Regions from separate parts of the Paenibacillus sp. FSL K6-0276 genome, predicted to be linked through region 1. Evidence: predicted binding sites of a transcription regulator. Region 1 holds the regulator's gene; the other holds the start of a gene.
What was found. The regulator CtsR, encoded in region 1, represses protease genes until heat stress. The targets are predictions, from matches to a motif close to ATGGTCAATAAAGGTCAAACA.

Region 1 (11,602 bases):
TTTGGCTGGGAGATCTACTGTGAATATAAGAAATACTCTATTCCTGTAGCGAAATTTCCCAAGAAAGTTGAAGTTGAGGGTAAAGTTAAACGGGACATAAAAGATATTGAAGTATTGGATAGTTTATATAATCGATTCGCTGTCAGATATAACGGGACACTAAAGCGAGATTTGGACTGGTGGGAGAACTCTGTTTTGAATGATGAAGGAAAAAGTGCAGTGTTTTACTCCATGAGTGGTGAACCAGAGGGATACGTGCTGTATAAGGTAGAGAACAGAGAACTGGTCATTGATGAATTTGTTTTTTTGAACGAACAAGCTCGGCAGGGGCTGTGGACATTTCTTGCGAACCACGATTCAATGGTGACTGGTGCATCGTTAAAGCTGGTGCCTTCGGACGACATGTTACCCTTCTTTTTGCCAGATCCGCGTATAGGGCAGGAGAATTATCCTTATTTTATGGGGCGCATTGTTAACGCCAAGGCATTCATTGAAAGTTACACCTTTAGAGGACACGGTAGCCAGAAGAAACAGGTTATATATATCGAAGACAAATATGCACCTTGGAATGATGGATTGTGGGAATGGAATATCTCTAATGAGGGATCCGCTACTTTGATACGATTTGAAGGGGAACGGACAGAAGCAGACTTAAGCTGTGACATAGGCACATTGACGGCCTTGATGCTTGGATACAAACGTCCAATTGAAATGGTTCGTTATGGAAGTGTCACAGGCCAGCCAGCGGCACTGGAGTGGTTCGAAGAAATTCTACCTCGAGCAGAGACCGCATTATTTGATTATTTTTAAAAATATAAGAAAGTATAAGTTTCACGCTATACTTTATCTTTATATTTCTCGCTTAAACGCTTATCGTCCTAATAAGGACGCCGAAGGCGTTTATACTTGACAAAAATTAGGCTCTCCCTTCGAAAGATGTTGGGAGAGTTCTTTATTTCCGAATACATTAGCCGAAAAAAGTGAAAAATAAGAGAATCCACTTGGAATTAGTACAGAATATGTTATAATATTAAAAAGTCAAAGAAAGTCAAAGTCAACGCAACATAATGACATTGATCCGATCCTCTGAACGTGTGGATTATCCGCAATGTTTAAGTTCAATTAAAGATTATTGTTTTTATGAATGCAAGCCGCAAGCGATATAATAAAGCTATAAGCACTGGAGGATGAGTGATGCGCAATATCTCTGATATTATTGAACAATATCTGAAGAATATTTTGCATGAAAGTCCCGAAGGTACGGTGGAAATCCAGCGAAATGACCTGGCGGACCAGTTCTCATGCGTACCGTCACAGATCAATTATGTCATCAGTACACGCTTTACTCTGGAAAAAGGTTATGTGGTGGAAAGTAAGCGTGGTGGCGGGGGATATATTCGTATTCAACGTTTTGAATTGCCACCAAACGTGGCACTGCATGCCCATTTAAACCATACAATAGGTGGCGGGATTGATCAGAACGCTGCTGAAGGTTTGATTTATCAGCTGGAGGAAGCTGGTTTTCTTAGTAAGCGTGAAGCGTGTCTTATGCGCGCTGCTGTTTCTCGGGAATGCCTAACGGTTAAGATTCCATACCGGGATGAGATTCGTGCCAAGATTATGAAGGCGATGTTAATCTCTTTGTTAGGCAAATAATTGTCAACCATAAGGGAGGGGCTTTCGCTTATGCAATGCCAGGAATGTGGCGTCAAGCCGGCAACACTCCACTTCACTAAGATCGTGAATGGAGAGAAGACGGAGTTTCATATCTGCGAGAGCTGTGCACGGGAGAAGGGTGAACTGATTCCCGGAACTGCTGGGGGATTCTCCATCCACAGTCTTCTGTCAGGACTGCTTGATCTTGAAGGCGCTGGCAAGGAGAAGTCCGCTGCAACGAAGACTACGCAGAGTCTGCAATGTGAGAATTGTGGGATGACGTACTCCCAGTTTAGTAAATTAGGCCGTTTTGGTTGTAGCTCCTGTTATAAATATTTTAACAGCGCACTGGACCCGCTTTTTAAGCGAGTGCATGGCAATACCTCACATGTAGGTAAGATTCCTAAACGTGCAGGAGCCCAGATTGTGTTTAGACGCCAAATTGATGAACTCAAGCAGGAATTACAGCAAAGTATTGTACAGGAAGAATTCGAGACAGCAGCGGAGCTGCGGGATCAGATTCGCCGACTTGAAAAAGAAATAGTACAAGAGTAAAGTCTTTGATATATAGGGGGGATATGACATGTCAAGTCTCCGATTTACTGAACAAGCGCTTAGTGATTGGATGCGCTCTGGAGGTAGTCACTCCGAGATTGTAATTAGCAGCCGTATGCGTATTGCCCGTAATCTAGAGCATCTTCCGTTCCCTATGATAGCTTCCTTAGAGCAATCGGAAGAGGTATTAGAGCTGCTGGCCCCTGTGTTTCATGAGGAAGTAGCTGCGGATTTCGGATCTTTTCAGCTTCTAAAGCTTGATGAAGTGAATGAACTGGACAAAAAGGTACTGGTCGAGAAGCATCTAATCAGTCCTAATTTAGCTAATGATTCACGTGGCGCGGCTGTATTATTAAATGAAGATGAGTCGGTCAGCATCATGATTAACGAAGAGGACCATCTGCGAATCCAATGTCTGTTTCCTGGTCTTCAAGTTAGAGAAGCATGGGAACGTGCGACAGCGATCGATGATATATTCGAGGCAGCTGTCAATTACGCTTTTGATGATAAAAGAGGATACTTGACCAGTTGTCCCACCAATGTTGGCACTGGGCTTCGTGCATCGGTGATGCTGCATCTACCAGCGCTTGTAATGACTCATCAGATCAATCGCATTCTGTCCGCAGTGAATCAAGTGGGATTGACTGTAAGAGGAATTTACGGTGAGGGTAGCGAAGCAGTAGGGAACATCTTTCAAATTTCAAATCAGATCACCCTCGGTCAAACGGAAAGTGAAATTATAGAGAACCTTCACAGTGTAGTCACCCAGATTATTGAGCATGAGCGAAATGCCCGTGAACGGTTGCTTGTTGATTCCGCACTGAGAATTACGGACCGAGTGAAGCGTTCTTATGGGATCTTGTGTTATGCAGCTCTTATGGAGCTTAAGGAATCTGCACAACGGCTGTCTGATGTGAGACTTGGGGTTGACCTTGGCATTCTGGAAGGCCCTTCGATTTCAGTGCTTAATGAACTTAACGTTAAGACACAGCCAGGATTCCTGCAAAAGATGTTCGGTGATGAGTTGAACGCCACTGAACGAGATATGTATCGGGCGAAACTGCTCCGAGAGACACTGGGAACACAACATTAATATAGATATTTATTATTCATGGAGGTGCAGGAGATATGATGTTTGGAAGATTTACGGAACGCGCACAAAAAGTGCTAGCGCTGGCGCAGGAAGAAGCTGTTCGTTTAGGACACAACAATATTGGCACAGAACATATTTTGCTCGGACTTATTCGTGAAGGAGACGGCATTGCTGCTAAGGCGTTAATTGCTTTGGGTCTGGGTCTTGAGAAAATCCAGGACGAAGTGGAGACACTGATTGGCAGAGGCCAAGAACAGCCTACGAACATTGCTTATACTCCTCGCGCCAAAAAAGTTATTGAGCTGTCGATGGACGAAGCCCGCAAGTTGGGTCATACGTATGTCGGCACTGAGCATATTCTGCTTGGACTTATCCGTGAAGGGGAAGGTGTCGCGGCTCGTGTGCTTAATAACCTCGGCATCAGCTTGAACAAAGCTCGTCAACAGGTGCTACAGCTTCTGGGAAGCAGCGAGGCTGCCTCTAGTCATAGTGGGACTCCGGCTAACGTCAGCACACCGACCCTAGATGGTCTTGCGCGCGATTTGACCGCCTATGCTAAGGAGGGTAATCTAGATCCAGTTATCGGCCGTAGCAAGGAAATTGAACGTGTTATTCAGGTGCTGAGTCGCCGGACTAAGAATAACCCGGTACTGATCGGTGAACCTGGGGTTGGTAAAACAGCTATTGCTGAAGGACTTGCACAAAAGATTATCAATAATGAAATCCCAGAAACGCTGCGCGACAAACGCGTAATGACGCTCGATATGGGCTCTGTAGTGGCTGGTACGAAATATCGCGGTGAGTTTGAAGACCGCCTCAAGAAAATAATGGATGAGATTCGCCAAGCAGGTAATATCGTGCTCTTTATTGATGAGCTGCATACTCTGATTGGGGCAGGTGGCGCAGAAGGTGCAATTGACGCTTCTAACATTCTGAAGCCGGCTTTAGCTCGTGGAGAACTTCAGTGCATAGGCGCGACTACGCTTGACGAATATCGTAAATATATTGAAAAAGATGCTGCATTGGAGCGTCGTTTCCAACCGATTACGGTGGATCAGCCGTCTCCGGAGGAAGCGGTCCAAATTTTGTTCGGACTTCGCGATCGTTATGAAGCGCATCACCGCGTGAAGATTACCGATGAAGCTATTGTGGAAGCAGTGAAGCTGTCCGATCGTTACATTCCAGATCGTTTCTTGCCAGATAAAGCGATTGACCTTATCGATGAAGCGGGATCTAAAGTAAGGCTTCACTCTTACACCATACCACCAAATCTGAAGGAACTGGAAATGCGCTTGGATGATATCCGTAAGGAGAAAGATTCCGCAGTTCAGAGTCAAGAGTTTGAAAAAGCGGCTGCCTTGCGTGATACAGAGCAAAAGATCCGTGAAGAACTTGATACGACGAAGAACCAATGGAAAGAAAAACAAGGTCGCACCGATTCTGAGGTTACACCTGAAGATATCGCACAGGTCGTAGCTAGCTGGACAGGGATACCTGTAAGCAAGCTGAAGGAAGAGGAGACAGACCGTCTGCTTAACATGGAGGCTTTACTACATGAACGAGTGATCGGTCAGGACGAAGCCGTTAAGGCGGTTAGCCGTGCGCTGCGCCGTGCGCGTGCGGGTCTTAAAGATCCGAAACGCCCAATGGGTTCCTTCATTTTCTTGGGCCCAACGGGTGTAGGTAAAACTGAGCTGGCTCGTGCTCTGGCTGAAGCCATGTTCGGCGATGAGAATGCGGTCATCCGCATTGATATGTCGGAATACATGGAGAAGCACTCCACGTCCCGTTTAGTCGGAGCCCCTCCTGGGTATGTTGGCTATGAAGAAGGTGGCCAATTAACGGAGAAGGTACGCCGTAAACCATATTCTGTAGTGCTGCTTGATGAAATTGAAAAAGCGCACCCAGAAGTATTCAACATTTTGCTGCAAGTTCTTGAAGATGGTCGTTTGACTGACTCTAAAGGACGGGTAGTCGATTTCCGTAATACATTAATTATTCTGACTTCTAACGTAGGTGCACAGGCGATCAAGAAGAATTCGACACTTGGATTCACAGCTGTACAAGATGCCGGAGCAGAATACGGTAATATGAAGGGCAAGGTTATGGAAGAGCTTAAGAAGAGCTTCCGTCCTGAGTTCTTGAACCGGATTGACGAAATCATCGTCTTCCACTCCCTTGATGAGAAGCATATTGCTGAAATTGTTACGTTGATGTCTGATGAACTGCGCAAGCGGCTACGTGAATATGATGTTGATTTCGTACTCACAGATGCAGCGAAGGCTTTCTTAGCTAAGGAAGGTTACGACCCAGCCTTTGGTGCACGTCCATTGCGTCGTGCGATTCAGAAGCATATTGAGGACCGTCTCTCTGAGGAATTGTTGAGAGGAAATATCCAAAAGGGTGATTCACTCAACATTGATGAAGTTGGCGGAGAACTTGTAGTGAATAAAGTGGATGCTCCAGTAGCGCCATTGCTTGAAAAAGAAGTAGAAACCGAATAAAAAACGGAATAAATAAAGCTTTCGCTCCTCAGTTTATAGAGGGGCGAGAGCTTTTTTTAAATATAAGAAAGTATAAGTTTCACACAATACTTTATTTCTTATATTTCTCGCTTAAACGCTTACCGTCCTTATAAGGACACCGAAGGCGTTTATACTTGTTGTAAATTAATCTCTTTAAAATATACATTTAGTACAAATTCCGAATGACCTTTCGTTAAAGGGGCAGAAATGGTAAACTTTCATTAGAAGAAAATATCCGCAATTTAAAAGTTCGGACCGTAAGGAGAACAAATGGCTAAACCAAAAACTAAATTTTTTTGCACCGATTGTGGATACGAATCGCCAAAATGGTTCGGTAAATGTCCTGGGTGCCAAGCTTGGAACTCCATGGTGGAGGAAACAGAAAGCGTAGTCAAAACACAGGGAATGAATGCCCCTATTTTTCATAGTAAAGAAAAGGCACAATCAATCATAAGTATAGAAAGTGACAAGGAACCGCGCATACTGACAGGTATAGGTGAGCTTAACCGTGTTCTCGGTGGGGGGATCGTGCCAGGATCGCTGGTGCTAGTAGGGGGAGACCCAGGAATCGGTAAATCTACGCTCTTATTACAGACGTCGCATGCACTGACAACTCAGGGATTGCGAGTACTGTACATTTCGGGCGAAGAATCGGTAAGGCAAACTAAGCTACGCGCGGATCGCCTCGGTGCGTTGTCAGCTGAGCTATATGTACTATGTGAGACGAATATGGAAAGCATAGAAGAAGCGATTGAACAAATTCAGCCGCAATTTCTCGTGATCGATTCGATTCAGACTGTATTTATGCCAGAAGTAACCAGTGCGCCAGGCAGTGTGACCCAGGTTCGGGAATGTACGACAAGATTTATGCGTATCGCTAAGATTCGGGGAATTGCTACAGTTCTCGTTGGGCATGTCACCAAGGAAGGAGCTATTGCAGGCCCACGGATGCTTGAACATATGGTGGATTGTGTGCTGTATTTTGAGGGAGAGCGGCATCATACGTATAGACTTCTGCGGGCTGTAAAAAACCGCTTCGGTTCTACGAATGAAATCGGCATTTTCGAAATGGGTGAAGTGGGGCTAACAGAGGTAGAGAATCCTTCTGAACTCTTCTTGTCGGAACGTCCACTCGGCGTAGCCGGATCTACCGTCGTGGCCAGTATGGAAGGAACTAGACCAGTGCTCGTAGAGCTTCAGGCTCTTGTCGCTGCCACCCATTTCCCCTCCCCGCGGCGGATGTGTACAGGTATGGATCACCAGCGGATGGCGCTCATTATCGCTGTACTGGAGAAGCGGATGGGCATGTTCCTGCAGAACCAGGATGCTTACCTTAATGTTGCTGGAGGAGTAAAGCTGGATGAACCGGCGATTGATTTAGCAGTAGCTATTAGTATCGCTTCCAGCTTTCGTGATATTTCAACAAAACCTTACGATGTTTTCTTCGGTGAAGTAGGGCTTACAGGTGAGGTAAGAGGTGTTTCGCGCGCGGAAATGCGTGTAAAGGAGGCCGCAAAGCTAGGCTTCCGGCGGGTGATCATGCCAGAAAAGAGTTTGAAGGGCTGGAAGCACCCGCAAGATATCCAGATTATTGGCGTCAGTACCGTAGCAGATGCACTATCGGTCGCGTTAGATTAGGGGGCACAGGGATTATGAAAGAATATAGCCAATTAGAGAATATGAATGATCTGCTCAGACTGGCGGCACCGGGAACACCTTTTCGGGAAGGTCTGGAGAATGTGTTGCGCGCTAAGACGGGAGCACTTATCGTCGTTGGGTATAGTCCTGAGGTGATGGAAGTAGTGGATGGAGGATTCTCCATTAACTGCGATTTTTCGCCCAATTATTTATATGAGCTCGCCAAAATGGACGGTGCCATTATTCTTAGTGAGGATTTGAAACGCATTTTGTATGCTAATACACAGCTTATTCCGGATTCCTCCATCTCTTCAATCGAGACAGGCATTCGTCACCGGACCGCGGAGCGCGTAGCGAAGCAAACGGGGAAGCTGGTGGTTTCCATTTCACAACGCCGCAATATCATTACTTTGTATCAAGGCTCAATCCGCTATGCTTTAAAAGAGATCGGCGCTATTTTGGCTAAGGCTAATCAAGCGATTCAGACCCTCGAAAAGTATAAAGCGGTTCTTACACAAGGGCTGACTAATTTATCTGCTTCGGAGTATGAGGGGATCGTAACTGTCGCCGAAGTGGTTGGGGTTATTCAGCGGGTAGAGATGGTTCTGCGTATCAAAATGGAAATTAAACGGTATATCAATGAACTGGGTAACGAAGGACGCTTAATCAGCATGCAGATGGAAGAACTGGTTGGAAATACAGAGGAAGAAGCATGGCTCCTTTACAGAGACTATGCTAAGGAAGAGCAAGAAGACAAAATTCGTGAAATTATTGCCGGTCTCAAACGTATTAGTGATGATGATCTAATGGATGACAACCATATCGCTCGATTGCTGGGCTACTCTTCTACGGCAATTTCTTCCGAAGAAGTGGTTACACCACGTGGATATCGTCTGCTTAACAAAATTCCGCGGCTTCCAAATGTGATCATTCATAATCTGGTGGAGCGGTTTGAAATGCTGCCTAATTTGATGTCTGCAAGCATAGCTGAACTGGATGAAGTGGACGGAATTGGGGAGGTGCGGGCTCGTAATATTCAGGATGGGCTCAAGCGTTTACAGAAGCAAGTTCTTATTGACAGGCAAATGTAAATAACATACAATCACGTAATATTGGAGCTGTTGAAGGCCAATGTGAGAAAATTGAGGTGAAGAAATGATACAAAAATCAATTCCGAGTCTTTTTACCATAGGTAACCTGATGCTCGGAATGTTTGGTATCATGATGGCGTTTGACGGTAAAGTTAGCATGGCCGCTATCATGGTTATTATTGCTATGCTGTTAGACGGATTGGATGGCCGGGTTGCTCGTGCACTTAAATGTGAGAGTGAATTTGGTAAGGAACTGGACTCTTTGTCTGATGTCGTTTCTTTTGGAGTAGCACCGGCTGTTATTATGTACGTCTCAAGCCTGCATGATTTAAATTCTGCATTAGCCTGGACAGTAACTGCAATTTTCCCGGTGTTTGGTGCATTGCGCCTTGCTCGGTTTAATGTTCACCCAGGGGTTCCTGGTTATTTCATCGGTTTGCCAATCCCTGCTGCTGGTGGTGTACTTGCCACATTAGCTCTTTTTAATAAAGATGTTTCTGCTCCGTTTATGATCGTGGCTACATTGCTCTTATCGTATTTGATGGTCAGCACTGTTAAATATCCTAATTTTAAGAAGGTCGGATTGCCTAAAAAAGTGGTTGTCGGAGCACCAGTAGTTATTATTGTTGCCGTGGCAGTTGCCGTTGTGTTCCCAGAGGAAATCGCTAAGCTAATCTTCGTCTTACTCGGAATTTACGCATTATATGGTTTTAAACAAAACATCGATCGATTGACAGCCAGACGCCGTCACCGTCGTAGAAGACGTTCAGAAGATAAAGTGTATCACTCGAAGAACGGTTAAAGCAGTCTCTTGTAGTAAGGTTAAACCAATACAAATATAGCTAAAGGCTTTGTCGTCCCTCGAGGATGGCAAAGCCTTTTTGCAATTACAGCGCGAACTCAAGTTTATCGTCTTGGAAATTGGAACATACTGGTGAGGAATAGATCATTCAAGGATGAATAAAAAGGAGGTGCGTTAGGTTATGTGGAAAAAAGTGATTTTGTCTTTTGCTTTAATATGTGGAGCTTGGTCTGGTTTTTCGCTGTACCATGCGCTCGAAAGAGGATTCCCCAAGGGAATGGAAAAGCTGGGTGAAAGTTTACCTGTAGAGGGAAGCATTTTATTTACGGTGCTGGGTGCCATTATTTTTTTGTTTGCGGGGTCTTTATGCGCGGAATGGGGAGGTTCAAAACTGCGGGAGGCGGTTCTGTACTGTTCGCGTATACCAATGAATGAATTGGCTGCCGGTGCAGCTGGGCTTACAGGGGGGCTGCTGCTGTCTCTTCTGTTATATCCTGCGATGATTTGGCTTGGAAAAGCTGGGCAGTTGCTGCAGGTACCGGTTACGTTAGCTTTCGGATATATGGGGCTGCGGATCGGTCTTGAGAAAAAAGAGGAACTAGCAGCACTTTGGACAACTGGACGCTGGGGGCAAGCGGCTGAGCCGGAAGGCCGTGGGCTGGAGGAGCATAAAATCCTCGATACAAGCGTTATTATTGATGGCCGGATCGCTGACATTTGTAAAACTGGATTTATTGAGGGAACGATTGTTATACCGGAATTCGTACTTGAGGAGCTCCAGCATATCGCAGATTCTTCAGATCTACTGAAACGAAATCGCGGACGGCGTGGACTTGATATTCTCAATAAAATTCAAAAAGAGCTCGATGTGAAGGTGTTAATCTATGAGGGGGATTTTGAAGAAATCTCTGAGGTGGATAGTAAGTTGGTGAAGTTAGCGAAGGTACTGCGAGGTAAAGTAGTTACCAATGACTTCAACTTGAATAAGGTATGCGAATTGCAGGGAGTCTCTGTCTTGAACATTAATGATCTTGCAAATGCCGTGAAGCCCGTAGTGCTGCCTGGAGAAGAAATTGTAGTACAGGTCATTAAGGATGGTAAAGAGCATGGACAAGGCGTAGCCTATTTAGACGATGGAACAATGATCGTTGTGGAAGGCGGACGGGAATATATCGGGACTACGATGGAGGTTCTCGTCACGAGTGTGCTTCAAACTTCAGCTGGACGGATGATATTTGCTAAGCCAAAGCTCTTGGAAAAAGCACAATAAGCAAAGATAAAGTATTCTGCAACTGTCCTATGGGTTGGAAATGCCCGCCAAACACGTTATGATGGGAATATACGTGAAAGACAGGAGCCAGAGTAATGTCAAACAGTGTGGGCGTCGTCATTGTGGCGGCAGGCAGAGGAACGCGAATGGGGACTGCGGAGAGCAAGCAATATCTGTTACTGCAGGGTAAACCGATTATCGTTCATACGCTGGAGGTATTTCAGCAGCACGAATTGATTTCTGAAATCGTGCTCGTAACCGGTCAAGAGGATATTGAGCGCTGCCGGGAATGGATACAGCTCTATAAGCTGGACAAGGTTAAGGCTATAATACCTGGTGGATCTGAGCGTCAGCATTCCGTGCATAAAGGATTGTTGAAACTTACGACACACTGGGTAATGGTGCATGATGGTGTTCGTCCGTTTGTGCAGCCGAATGAAATTGAGGCATGTTACGAGCGAGCGAGGCAGATCGGTGCTTCAGTTCTTGCTGTACCAGTCAAAGATACGATCAAACAGGTGGATAACGAAGGCAAAGTAATGTCTACGCCGGATCGGCGAAGTCTGTGGGCGATTCAAACCCCGCAGACTTTTCGTCTTTCTGAATTGCTGGAAGCCTATGTGGCGGCGGAGCGGGATGGGTTTCTAGGTACCGATGATTCCAGCTTGGCGGAGCGTGCCGGTATTCAGGTTTCTGTGGTGGAGGGAAGCTACAGAAATATTAAGATTACGACACCTGATGATTTGGATTTTGCAGAATTCACAGAAAGAAACAGGGGAGAGGGACAATCATGATCGCTGTAGGACAAGGATTTGATGTACATCAACTGGTAGAGGGAAGGCCTTGTATTATTGGAGGAGTTACGATTCCTTATGAAAAAGGATTAGTGGGACATTCCGATGCAGATGTGCTACTGCACGCAGTAAGTGATGCGATTCTAGGCGCGCTTGGACTCGGTGATATTGGCAGACA
Region 2 (11,602 bases), 760 kb from region 1:
TATAGATGTTGCTTTATATCAAATCAATTACTTAGCGATTTTAGCGAATTTCTCCAAAGTACGAACCAATTGTGCAGTGTAGGACATTTCATTGTCATACCAAGCAACAGTCTTAACCAGTTGTTTGTCGCCAACAGTCAATACTTTAGTTTGTGTAGCATCGAACAAGGAACCGAAAGTCATACCTTTGATGTCGGAAGATACGATTTCATCTTCAGTGTAACCATAAGTGTCTGGATCGGAAGCTGCTTTCATTGCTGCGTTGATTTCTTCAACAGTAACGCTCTTATCAAGAACAGTTACAAGCTCAGTCAGGGAACCAGTTGCAACTGGAACACGTTGAGCTGCACCATCCAATTTACCTTTAAGTTCTGGAATAACCAGACCGATTGCTTTAGCAGCACCAGTAGTGTTAGGAATGATGTTCTCAGCTGCTGCACGAGCGCGTCTGAAGTCACCCTTAGCGTGTGGAGCATCCAAAGTGTTTTGGTCGCCAGTGTAAGCATGAATTGTAGTCATCAGGCCTTCAATGATACCGAACTTGTCGTTCAATACTTTTGCCATTGGAGCTAGGCAGTTAGTTGTGCAAGATGCGCCGGAAATAACAGTCTCAGTACCATCAAGAATGTCATCGTTAACGTTGTAAACGACAGTTTTCATGTCGCCAGTAGCTGGAGCGGAGATAACTACTTTCTTAGCTCCACCTTTCAAGTGTTTTTCAGCTGCTTCTTTAGTTGTGAAGAAACCTGTGCACTCAAGTACAATGTCAACGCCTAGGTCGCCCCATGGCAATTCTTCAGGGTTGCGGTTAGCAAGAACTTTAACTTCTTTGCCATTCACTTTGAAGAAGCCGTCATGCACTTCAACATCACCTTGGAATTTACCTTGAGTTGTATCATATTTAAGCAAATGAGCAAGCATCTTAGCGTCAGTCAAGTCGTTGATTGCTACCACTTCGATACCTTCTACATTTTGAATACGGCGGAAAGCAAGGCGTCCAATACGTCCAAAACCGTTAATTCCAACTTTTACACTCATTGAATAGTTCCTCCTAGAATTCGTTTTATTTATTCAAAACAGACCGTGAAGCCTGTCATGACAACAATGTTAAGTATTATGCAAGATATATGTTCTAGTGCCTGCAATCTAAAAGCTACGAAGTTAGCTGTAACTGATTGTCAATTTCCTTGCCTATTTCTACAGCAGCAGCCTCGTCCGTGACGAGAATATTCTCCTGCCCGAAACGCAGCATGGCGTGAATGGCTTTGGCCTTTGGTTTGCCTCCTGCAATACCGATAACGGTTTCCGTCCGAATAATATCTTCTAGACGTAGACCCATCGTAAGCATGGTATGGACAACCTGACCATTTTCATCGAAGTAATAGCCAAAGGATTCGGCCACTGCTCCCTCATCCTGGATTTCTGAGACCGTAGCCTCATCCAGCTTGCGACGACGAGTCATCTCAATGGCATCCCCAATTCCATGTACAATAATACGCGAACTGCGGATGATTTGTACAATCTCTCCAATATTAGAGTCAAGTGCTAGTGACTGGTATGCATCCCCACTAAGTAAATCAGGTACATGCAGCAACCGGTAATTCGCTCCAACCCGTTTTGCCATTGTTGAGGCAATCGTATTGGCTTGAATCTCCATACTCTCTCCTAATCCACCACGCGCCGGAACAAACCAAGCGTTCTTATAGGAAAGGGATAACGGCGGTGTCAGTTGATCAGCCATATCGGCAAGCGTTGATCCACCTGTGACAGCAACAATATCATCTGTACGAAGTACACTGAGCAGCGCTTTTGCACCTGCCCGGCCAAGCTCACGTTTGGTGAAAGGCGATGACTCACAATCACCCGGTACCACAATAACTTTATCCAGACCGTACGTTGCCCGAATTTTCTCTTCCAACTCATCCAGACCAAACAGGCTCTTAACGACCGGCTCTAGCAAATCAAGCAGTCTACGCCCAGCAGCGCTAATACGCATGCCAACGCTCTCGATCTCAATGAGCCCTTGCGATTTCAGAAGATCCGTCTCGGCACGCAGTACCCGCTCGGTCATATCAAGCGAAGCGGCAAGCGTTCTGCGCCCAATTATATCGGACAGCATGATCTGATGAAGAATCGTGTAACGTCTCTTAAGGGTTTCCATGAGATCAGGCAGAAGCTGCTTTTGGATATCTAATAAATTACGCATACTTTCACTCCTGCAACTTCGTCTTCCTCTATTCCCTTGTTCATGGTCTCAAAATGTCCCGGGTAAACTTTTTAAGTCCCACTCATATTCTAACCAAATATTGCTCGAAGTGCAAGTCTTCCGAGAGTAGAATTCTCCACCCCATGTCTTCTTATACATTTATAAGGCCAGGGAGAGGTACGGCGCCTAAAACCCATCATTAATTAACTTAGATTCTAACGCTGATTGAAAGCGAATGTATTCTTGTCCACCTTGAACACAAAGGATAAAGCCCGTGCACGGTATTATTAATACATTGCAATTGCACAGAAATTGTATTATAATCATTTTTGTTGCGCCCGTGGTCCAATGGATATGACGTAGGCCTCCGAAGCCTGAGATCCAAGTTCGATTCTTGGCGGGCGCGCCATTAATTTCACTTTCGTACATAATTTAGTAGTGCCTATACTACTACTTAACCAAAGAGCCGCGTGTCGGCTCTTTTTTTTGAATATAAGTTTGACTTTCTTTGACTTTTTGTTTGAATTTGTTTATCATGTGGGTAATACGGCAAGAGTAAAAATGAATACATTTGAAGAACCAATATCAAGGAGGTTTTCCACGTGAGTTATATTCCTATGGTAGTAGAACAGAGCAACCGCGGTGAGCGCGCTTATGACATCTATTCCCGCCTGCTGAAGGACCGCATCATTTTCCTTGGAACGGAGGTTAATGACGTGGTAGCCAATTCTATCATCGCACAAATGCTGTTCTTGGCTGCCGAAGATCCGGAGAAGGACATTCACCTTTATGTGAATAGCCCCGGCGGTTCCATTACTGCAGGCATGGCTATTTTTGATACAATGCAGTACATTAAACCGGACGTTTCCACCATCTGTGTGGGTATGGCAGCTTCCATGGGAGCTTTCCTACTTAACGCTGGCGCTAAAGGCAAACGCTTCGCGCTGCCTAACAGTGAGATCATGATTCACCAACCTCTGGGTGGTGCTCAAGGTCAAGCAACGGATATCGAAATCCGTGCCCGCCGTATCCTGAAATTGCGTGATAAGTTGAATCGTATTCTTGCAGAACGTACGGGTCAACCGCTAGAACGTATCGAGAAGGATACAGATCGTGATTACTTCATGACTGCTGCAGACGCGGCAACTTACGGTATCGTTGATAAAGTCATCGAGAAGACACTGCCTAGCGGTGTGTAAGCTATAAAACAACAACACAAAGAGGCTGTGCCCTATCCACTTGATGGTTAGAGTACAGCCTCTTTACTTTTCGGACCACTACTACACACAAATCTCAATTAAACCAAACCGCCATAACCAAGCGCATCGAGTTTCTCAGCAATCACACGGTAACCCCGGCCATTAGGATGTAAGTGGTCAATAGATAAAAGCCCTCTCTCGTTTCCTGCAAACTCACTATAAATAGAAGCAAATCCACACACTCGGCTGCTGTACTGCGATGCATAGCGATTAAACTGCCTTACCCACTCTGTCGCACCTACTACCTGAGGATAAGGATTATACAATCCCACAATTCGAATGATAAAAGGTCTGCGCGTTCCCGCCTTCAATTGTATGAGGATACTCATAATTACAGCGAAATTTTGTTTGCATTCCTGCAGTGATCTTCGCAGCTCTGTAGATAAATTTTCAGGGTGTCTAGCTGCAGATTTCGCAGCATGAATTAAATCATTTCCACCAATGGATAGAGTGATAATGTCAGCTGCTCGAATGGCTTCGCGAGTCATAGAACTCCCGCGTAGCCGCTGTTCCAACTCAGAAGTAGTCAATCCATTCACGCCCAAATTCGTAGAGACTACATTAGAACGCAGTCTCCCTTCCGCCATTCTACGGTACACCGGAACAAAACCGTTACCTGGCAGAGCGCCAAATCCAGTCGTCAAGGAATCGCCAATTGCAGTGTATTGATAGCTCATAGCTCTCCCCCGTTCATAAACTAGTTACTCCCTTTAGCATATGAATTAGAGATGACTCTGGTAAGGGGGAGATGTCCAGTGCTAACACCCACGGTTACGATTTCTCTATTTATTTGGTAAACCTACGCCCGATTTACGTACTAATTCTTGTGAGGTATTCATCATCAAAAAAAATTATAGATATTTCTAGAGTAAAGGGCTGAATAAATTCAGCCCCTCCTCATCAAACCGTACGTGAGGTTTTCCCTCATACGGCTTTCCGATGTTCGTCATTCATGGGCGTGCGGATTACAATAGCGTTTTAAGTCCATGTTGTAAGGCGATATATTTAACCTCAGATAATGAACCTATCCATCTTTTGCGTTGTCTCTTCTTTGCATACCACCGTGTTAACCGCCCCAAAATATACCAGTCTAGTTTTGCTAACTTCTTTTGGCTATAGTTCGTGTAGTAATAATTTCTCCATCCTTGAATCTTGGGATTGAGCCATTCTACATGTTCCTCGAACGATCTTGAACGCATGCTCGGCGGTGCCAATCTTTCTTTGACCACCTCACGAATACGTTCCTCTGCCTTCTGTGTTAGCCACTGCTGCGTGGTGTAGTACACCTTACCTTGGGATGTTTCTGCTTTGGTTTTCCGGTGGTGCATGCCTAAGAAATCGAATCCTTCGTTTCCTGTCCACAATCCTACAATGCGAGTTTTGGTCGGGTGTAGGGTCAACTCCAGACGTTCCATAATCGTACGTATAAGCTTATACGCATGTTCTGCGTCCTTTTTGGTTTTGCAAACCACTACAAAGTCGTCTGCATACCTCGTGAGTTCTCCTATTCCTTTTCCGTGTTTCTCCCAGAGTTGGTCGAAGTAATTTAGATAGATATTCGCAAGGAGCGGTGAAATCACTCCTCCTTGCGGTGTCCCTAAATCCGAACGTCTTACCGTTCCTTCTTCCAAAACTCCTGCACTCAGCCACTTTCGTATTATTTTAAGTATCCGCCTGTCATTGATACGCATCTGTACCAATTTCATTAGCTTCTCTTGATTAATATTGTCGAAGTAGCCTTGGATATCGACGTCGACTACCCAATTTCCTTTACGGTTGCAGGCTTTTCGGATTCTATCCAACGCACCTTTAGCACTTCGTTTCGGACGAAATCCGAAGGATACTTCCTCAAAGTCTGCTTCAAAGATGGGCTCAATCACGAGTTTGGTTGCCATCTGTATGACTCGATCGCGTACGGTGGGTATACCCAGTGGCCTTTGCTTCCCGTCTTTCTTCGGGATATAGTGTCTCCGTACAGGTTGTGGATGGTAGTTGCCTTCTTTGAGCTCTCGCTCACATGCCTTGAGAAACGGTGTTTCTCCTTGTTCCTCAATATCTGCTAGCGTCACCGCATCTATTCCTGCGGCACCCTTATTGGCTTTCACTCGTTTCCACGCTTCACACAGTACATCCCACCGATAAATCTTGTCATACAACGCATGGAATTTACGCTTTTTGTTCTCCTTGGCCGCATGACCTAGCTTTTCTTGGAGTTGTTGAACTTTTTCCTTTGGTGTCGTTAGCCCTTTGGCATTCACTCACTCGTACCTCCTCCAAAAGTATAAACAAAGCAGGGCTCCTTCCCTCCCTAAGGTTATGTTGTCCTTAGGTTCTTCGGTACTATGAGCCCCTCGGACTCCCTTCCTGCAGACCATTCACTTCACCTTTTAGGCTTATAGAATGTCTCTTTACGGGTTCTAAAAAAAAAAAAAAAAAAAAAAAAAAATCCGTGCAGGGGAGGGTCTCCCCAGTTCACTGCATTATCTTTCAGCCCATGCCGTTCCCTATACGCCGGAGGATTCTTCACTGTTGACCCAAGTTCTTTACAGCTTCCTTGGCCTTCGTCTATATGCGCGAGACTCGGCAGCCTCTCTTCCCCTTTGCAGGGCCTTTTTGACGACGCGGCAGGATTCACTTCATGTTGCGGCCTGGGTTGTTGCTCGCCCGGTCTCTGACCGGTACTTTTGTCGATGCGCTTTTACACACAGATTTCGCCATGCGTAAGCATCCTAGCTACAAAGGTGGCTTGGCCCCTCCTTTGATTGGACTTTCACCAACTAGATAATGCGTGCCTCTGGGCACGCCACACATAAAAAAAGAGGCGTCCCCCACTATTACTAGTGGAAGATCACCTCTCCTCTCTGCAATCATCTAGTTCTGTTACTATTTCAATTCATACATCACGCTCAGCTGTGTTGTAACTTTAACTACTCCCGGTTGAACGGACGTGCTTGCACCAGCATCTGCTGCAGCCATTTCCATTTTTAGATTCTGTTCAAAATAAACCGGAGTGACATTGCCATCAATTTGGCTGACTGTGATTACTTGACCCAAGCTACGTTTAGCTGCCTTAGCAATAGCTCCTGCTTTAACATCTGCGTTCGCCATCGCCTTTTCAATCACCTGAGCTTCAAAGGCAGAAGTATCTTCCACGGAAAAACGTGCATTTCCGATATTATTTGCCCCCGCCGCAGATGCAGCGTCTAGCAATTCACCAACCTTGGTCAGATCTCTATAAGACACTAACAGTGTATGATTCGCGTTGTATCCTTTCACTTGCTGTCCTTCTTTTTCGCTATAACTATAGTTGGGTTGCACATAGAATTGGGTACTTTGAATATCCTTATCTGCGATTTTCCAAGTCCCTTTCAGTAGTGTAGTGATCTTTTGGATTTTAGCAGCATTTGTTTTTTGCGCTTCTTGCGCGGTTGTAGCCGTAGTATCCACACCGATGGACAAGTATACAATATCCGGCTTGATGGACAATTCACCTTTACCTACTACACTAACGACATTTTTCTGCACATCATCTGCGTAAGCCTTTGCAGGACCTTGGAAGACACCACTCATGCTGATCCCTCCAATTAACAAACTCCCTACGATCAACACTGAACCGATTTTCTTTACCAAACCTTTCATATTAGCCAGCCCCTTTCAATTTTTGTAATTTGTTATTATCCTCTAGACGAGTCTTTTTGGTAAATGTTGCACGGCTAAATCTATTTTTTTGTATTAAAAAAAGCCCCTAGGGGCTTTTTAGTCATGCGATAAAAAGTCATTTCAAAAGATTATTGGTTCTCAAGCTCTTCTTTGCTAACGAGACTCGTCAAAGCGTTTACAGCTTGATCCGCGTCTGCACCATCCGCGCTGATATAGATCTCCGTGCCGGAACTGATCGCTAGGCTCATAATACCCATAATACTTTTGGCGTTTACTTTTTTATCGTCTTTTTCCACGAAAATCTCCGACGAAAACTTGTTAGCTTCTTGCACAAACAATGCTGCCGGTCGAGCGTGTAGCCCTGTCTTCAACCGAACAACTACCGGGTGCTTTGTCATGAAACGCTTACCCCCTAATTGAGATCTCCCCAAAAATTTCACATTAATTTTATATTATTATATCATTATAACGTAAACCACACTAGAAAAAAAGTGACTAGCCGCCTCGAACCTTGTCCGCCAGTTCATCAATCTTACGAAGTCGATGATTTACTCCCGACTTACTGACTGTACCTTTCAGCATTTCACCAACCTCTTTAAGGTTGATATCTGGATGTGCCATTCGAATTTCTGCAACTTCTCGCAGTTTATCCGGTAAGCTCTCCAGTCCCACTTCTCGCTGCAGCAGCTTGATATTCTCAATCTGCCGCACCGCGGCACTTATCGTTTTGTTGAGATTCGCGGTCTCGCAGTTCACGATCCGATTCACGGAATTACGCATATCACGCATAATTCTTACATCCTCAAATTTGAACAACGCTTGGTGCGCCCCGATCAAACTTAAGAATTCGATAATCTTCTCGCCTTCTTTAATGTATAGAATGAACCCTTTTTTACGTTCAATGCAGCGTGCGTTTAGGTGGAATTCACCTGCTAAATCGACTAGCGCTTTACAATGTTCCTCATACATTGAGGAAATCTCCAAATGGTAAGAGGAACCCTCCGGATTATTAACGGATCCACCCGCCAGAAAGGCACCGCGCAAATAAGCACGCTTACAGCAGTTATTCCCAACAATCGCTTCATCAATACCGTCGGTAAAAATAAATCCTTCGGACACAATTCTGAGATCATTTAAGATCTCCTGTACGCGACTAGGGATTCTGACGATATAAACGTTATTTTTCTTCAAACGCATTTTTTTACGCACGAGTAGCTCAATATGGACCTGGTAATATTTCTTAAGTAAAGAATATACCCGCCTTGCAATCGCGGCGTTCTCCGTCGAAATGTCGAGAATAACCTTTTTGCTTGAAAGCTGCACAGATCCATTCATACGGATAAGTGCTGACATTTCCGCCTTCTCACAACAGGGTTCACTCTCCACCATCGTCAGCTCTTTTTTGGTAAGGGCCGCAAAAGACAAGGGTCTCACCTCTTTCTGAAATAAGTACGTCATTCATATATATAAGTTATACCCTAGGGTTTCTATTTATCCAATCTTGCACAAGCTGGTAGATATGATGACTAAGCTTATCGGTATCATGCCTTAAATAAGTTCGGAATAACACTAGCTTATCCGCTATGACTTTGTATCCACTGCCATCCAGTACATCCTTGTCGAGCTGTACCGGGCGTGCACCCTTTTCCGCGTATTTCGTCTGAACCTGCTCTGGAATTACGCCGTCATTAACAATAACATAATCAAATAAATGAATCCCAATATGATCATATACTGCTTGTAGATGGTCATTTACGGTATAATTATCCGTTTCACCAGGCTGAGTCATTACATTGCAGACAAAGATTTTGATTGCATCAGAAGATACAACCGCTTCTGCTAACTTCGGAACAAGTAGGTTCGGAAGAATGCTCGTATATAGACTCCCTGGACCCAAAAGAATCGCATCCGCATTTCGAATCGCTTCCAGGGCTTCAGGCAACGGTTCCACATCAGCAGGTTCCAAAGATACCCGTTTGATGATCCCGCCGGCTTCCGGTATCTTAGACTCGCCCGTGATAATTGTGCCGTCCGACATTTCTGCACGTAACACTACAGCATCCCCTGCAGCGGGCAATACCCGTCCGCGAACAGCGAATAATCGGCTGAGCTCGCGCACAGCTGTGACGAAATCGCCGGATATATCTGTGAGCGCAGCAAGGATTAGATTACCAAGACTATGGCCTGCCAAGCCTTCACCCGTGTTGAAACGATATCTCATAATATCCGCCATCAGCGGTTCCACATCAGCCATAGCCGTTAATACGTTGCGGATATCCCCAGGAGGAGGCATTTGCAGTTCACTGCGCAAAATACCCGAGCTTCCTCCATCATCCGCTACGGTAACTATAGCTGTAATATCTAGCGGCTTTTCTTTTAAGCCGCGAAGCATGACAGATAGCCCCGTACCACCGCCCATAACGACGATACGTGGACGCTGTCTCTGTTCTTCAGCCACTATGGACCCCTTCTCTCATTAGTGCCGATCACGCTCGGAATCCCGATGACTAACGGCTACGGATTCCGTTTCGCTGACGCCCAGCATTTTACCCAAATATTCAGAAATGGCTACTGAACGGTGTTTGCCGCCCGTACAGCCAATGCCGATAATAATCTGGGATTTACCTTCCCTACGATATTGCGGAATTAGAAAATGAAGCATATCGAGCAGTTTGGTCAGGAACACCTGCGTTTCAGGCCACTTCATTACATAGTCATAGACATCGCTGTCCTGACCTGTTTTTGGCCGCAAGTGGTCCACATAATGTGGGTTAGGCAAAAAGCGGACATCGAAGACAAGGTCTGCATCAATAGGAATACCATACTTAAATCCGAACGAAGTAATGTTGACGGAAAGTGTGCTTTTTCCTAAATGCGAGAACCGAGATACAATCTTCTCTTTTAGCTGCACTGGTTTCATACTGCTAGTATCCAGACACAATGTGGCTGAATTCTTTAATTCCTCAAGCATTTTACGTTCCAGCTTGATACCGTCAAGCGGAAGTCCCTTGGGTGCTAAAGGATGATGACGCCGGCTTTCCTTGTAACGCTGCACAAGTACCGAATCCGTAGCATCCAAGAACAAGATTTCACAACCAATGGTTGACTCATCTTTGATATAGGCTAGAGACTCAGACAAAGCAGTGAAGAATTCCCGACCGCGCAGGTCAATCACAAGAGCTACCTTGGCGATCTTACCCTTCGACTGCTCAATCAGTTCTGCAAACTTAGGGATCAGCACCGGCGGCAAATTATCGACACAGAAGAACCCTAGGTCTTCCAGACTCTGTACAGCTATTGTCTTACCCGCACCTGACATTCCGGTAATAATGATCAGGGTGGCTCCAGCCGTTGGAGCATTGTCCAATTCGGTCATTAAAGCGTCCCCTCCCTAAATTAGTATATGAATACTCCCTGTCTTTTAAGAACGAAGCAGAAGGCCTGCAGCACCAACAATACCTGCATCATTCCCAAGCTCAGCAGGAATAATCGAAACACCAGTCTGAAGCGGAGCCGGTGCTAACTTAGCAAACACACGACGAACTTCTTCAAATAGAATATCTCCAGCCTTAGACACACCGCCACCAACGATGAAGACCTCAGGGTTAAGCACAGCCGCAACAGAAGCCATAGATTTACCCAGATAGTATGCTGCACGGTTCACTATGCGAATCGCTACTTCATCGCCAGCCTTAGCCGCATCAAATACTTCCTTCGCAGCAATCTTCTCTACCATTGAGAGGGAAGTACGGTCACCACGCGCTACTGCATCATTAGCCATACGAATAATTCCTGTTGCGGAGGAAACAGTTTCCAAACATCCCATTCTACCACAACCACATTGAATGGCTTCCAGATCTGGCACTACAGTGATATGGCCAAGCTCACCTGCTAGACCCGCAAAACCTTGATAAATCTTTCCATTGATAATGATTCCGCCACCAACACCTGTTCCTAGCGTATAGCAGACACAGTTTTCAATCCCGCGTCCTGCACCACTCCAAGCTTCACCCAGTGCAGCCACGTTCGCATCATTGTCTATTTTGACAGGCTTGTTCCAGCGATCTTCCAAAATGGAGCGAATCGGCACATCTTTAAATCCTATGTTGGGCGCAAGGATGATAATTCCTTCACGAATATTTGTGAACCCTGCTACGCCCGCTCCTACACCTGCAAGCTGATCCCAAGAATACGGGGAATCCTCCACAATTTGGCGAACATACTTCTCGATATTATCGATAACAGTATCGACACCTTCTGCAGTTCCTGTGGGTCCCTCGTAAGTATGCAGTAGAGTTCCCTCAGCATTGCAGATTCCAACTTTAATTGCAGTTCCACCCAAATCCACGCCAACGTAGATATTCTCAGACATGTAACAAGCCACCTTTTTTTATACTAAAATAGTTAATCCTAAGTACCAACTATAATAGAAGCCCCCTCTGTGGTCAAGGAAAGACAACACACCCGGGAATTCCTT

Region 2: the regulator CtsR is predicted to act here: its motif matches at 2,702-2,722, upstream of clpP (ATP-dependent Clp endopeptidase proteolytic subunit ClpP).

Annotation. Positions count from the first base shown of each region.
Region 1 is NZ_CP150276.1:5,545,274-5,556,875, reverse strand. Features, by position in the region: gene MHH52_RS26335 (GNAT family N-acetyltransferase) at 1-810, shown strand, start outside; gene MHH52_RS26330 (CtsR family transcriptional regulator) at 1,195-1,656, shown strand; gene MHH52_RS26325 (UvrB/UvrC motif-containing protein) at 1,687-2,211, shown strand; gene MHH52_RS26320 (protein arginine kinase) at 2,240-3,304, shown strand; gene clpC (ATP-dependent protease ATP-binding subunit ClpC) at 3,340-5,808, shown strand; gene radA (DNA repair protein RadA) at 6,100-7,467, shown strand; gene disA (DNA integrity scanning diadenylate cyclase DisA) at 7,482-8,558, shown strand; gene pssA (CDP-diacylglycerol--serine O-phosphatidyltransferase) at 8,623-9,360, shown strand; gene MHH52_RS26295 (PIN/TRAM domain-containing protein) at 9,542-10,630, shown strand; gene ispD (2-C-methyl-D-erythritol 4-phosphate cytidylyltransferase) at 10,726-11,424, shown strand; gene ispF (2-C-methyl-D-erythritol 2,4-cyclodiphosphate synthase) at 11,421-11,602, shown strand, end outside.
Region 2 is NZ_CP150276.1:188,558-200,159, reverse strand. Features, by position in the region: gene gap (type I glyceraldehyde-3-phosphate dehydrogenase) at 28-1,038, opposite strand; gene MHH52_RS00970 (sugar-binding domain-containing protein) at 1,154-2,206, opposite strand; tRNA gene MHH52_RS00965 (tRNA-Arg) at 2,541-2,615, shown strand; gene clpP (ATP-dependent Clp endopeptidase proteolytic subunit ClpP) at 2,809-3,405, shown strand; gene MHH52_RS00955 (GDSL-type esterase/lipase family protein) at 3,504-4,142, opposite strand; gene ltrA (group II intron reverse transcriptase/maturase) at 4,431-5,723, opposite strand; gene MHH52_RS00945 (SIMPL domain-containing protein) at 6,349-7,104, opposite strand; gene MHH52_RS00940 (HPr family phosphocarrier protein) at 7,254-7,523, opposite strand; gene whiA (DNA-binding protein WhiA) at 7,621-8,550, opposite strand; gene MHH52_RS00930 (YvcK family protein) at 8,597-9,544, opposite strand; gene rapZ (RNase adapter RapZ) at 9,602-10,501, opposite strand; gene MHH52_RS00920 (ROK family glucokinase) at 10,547-11,497, opposite strand.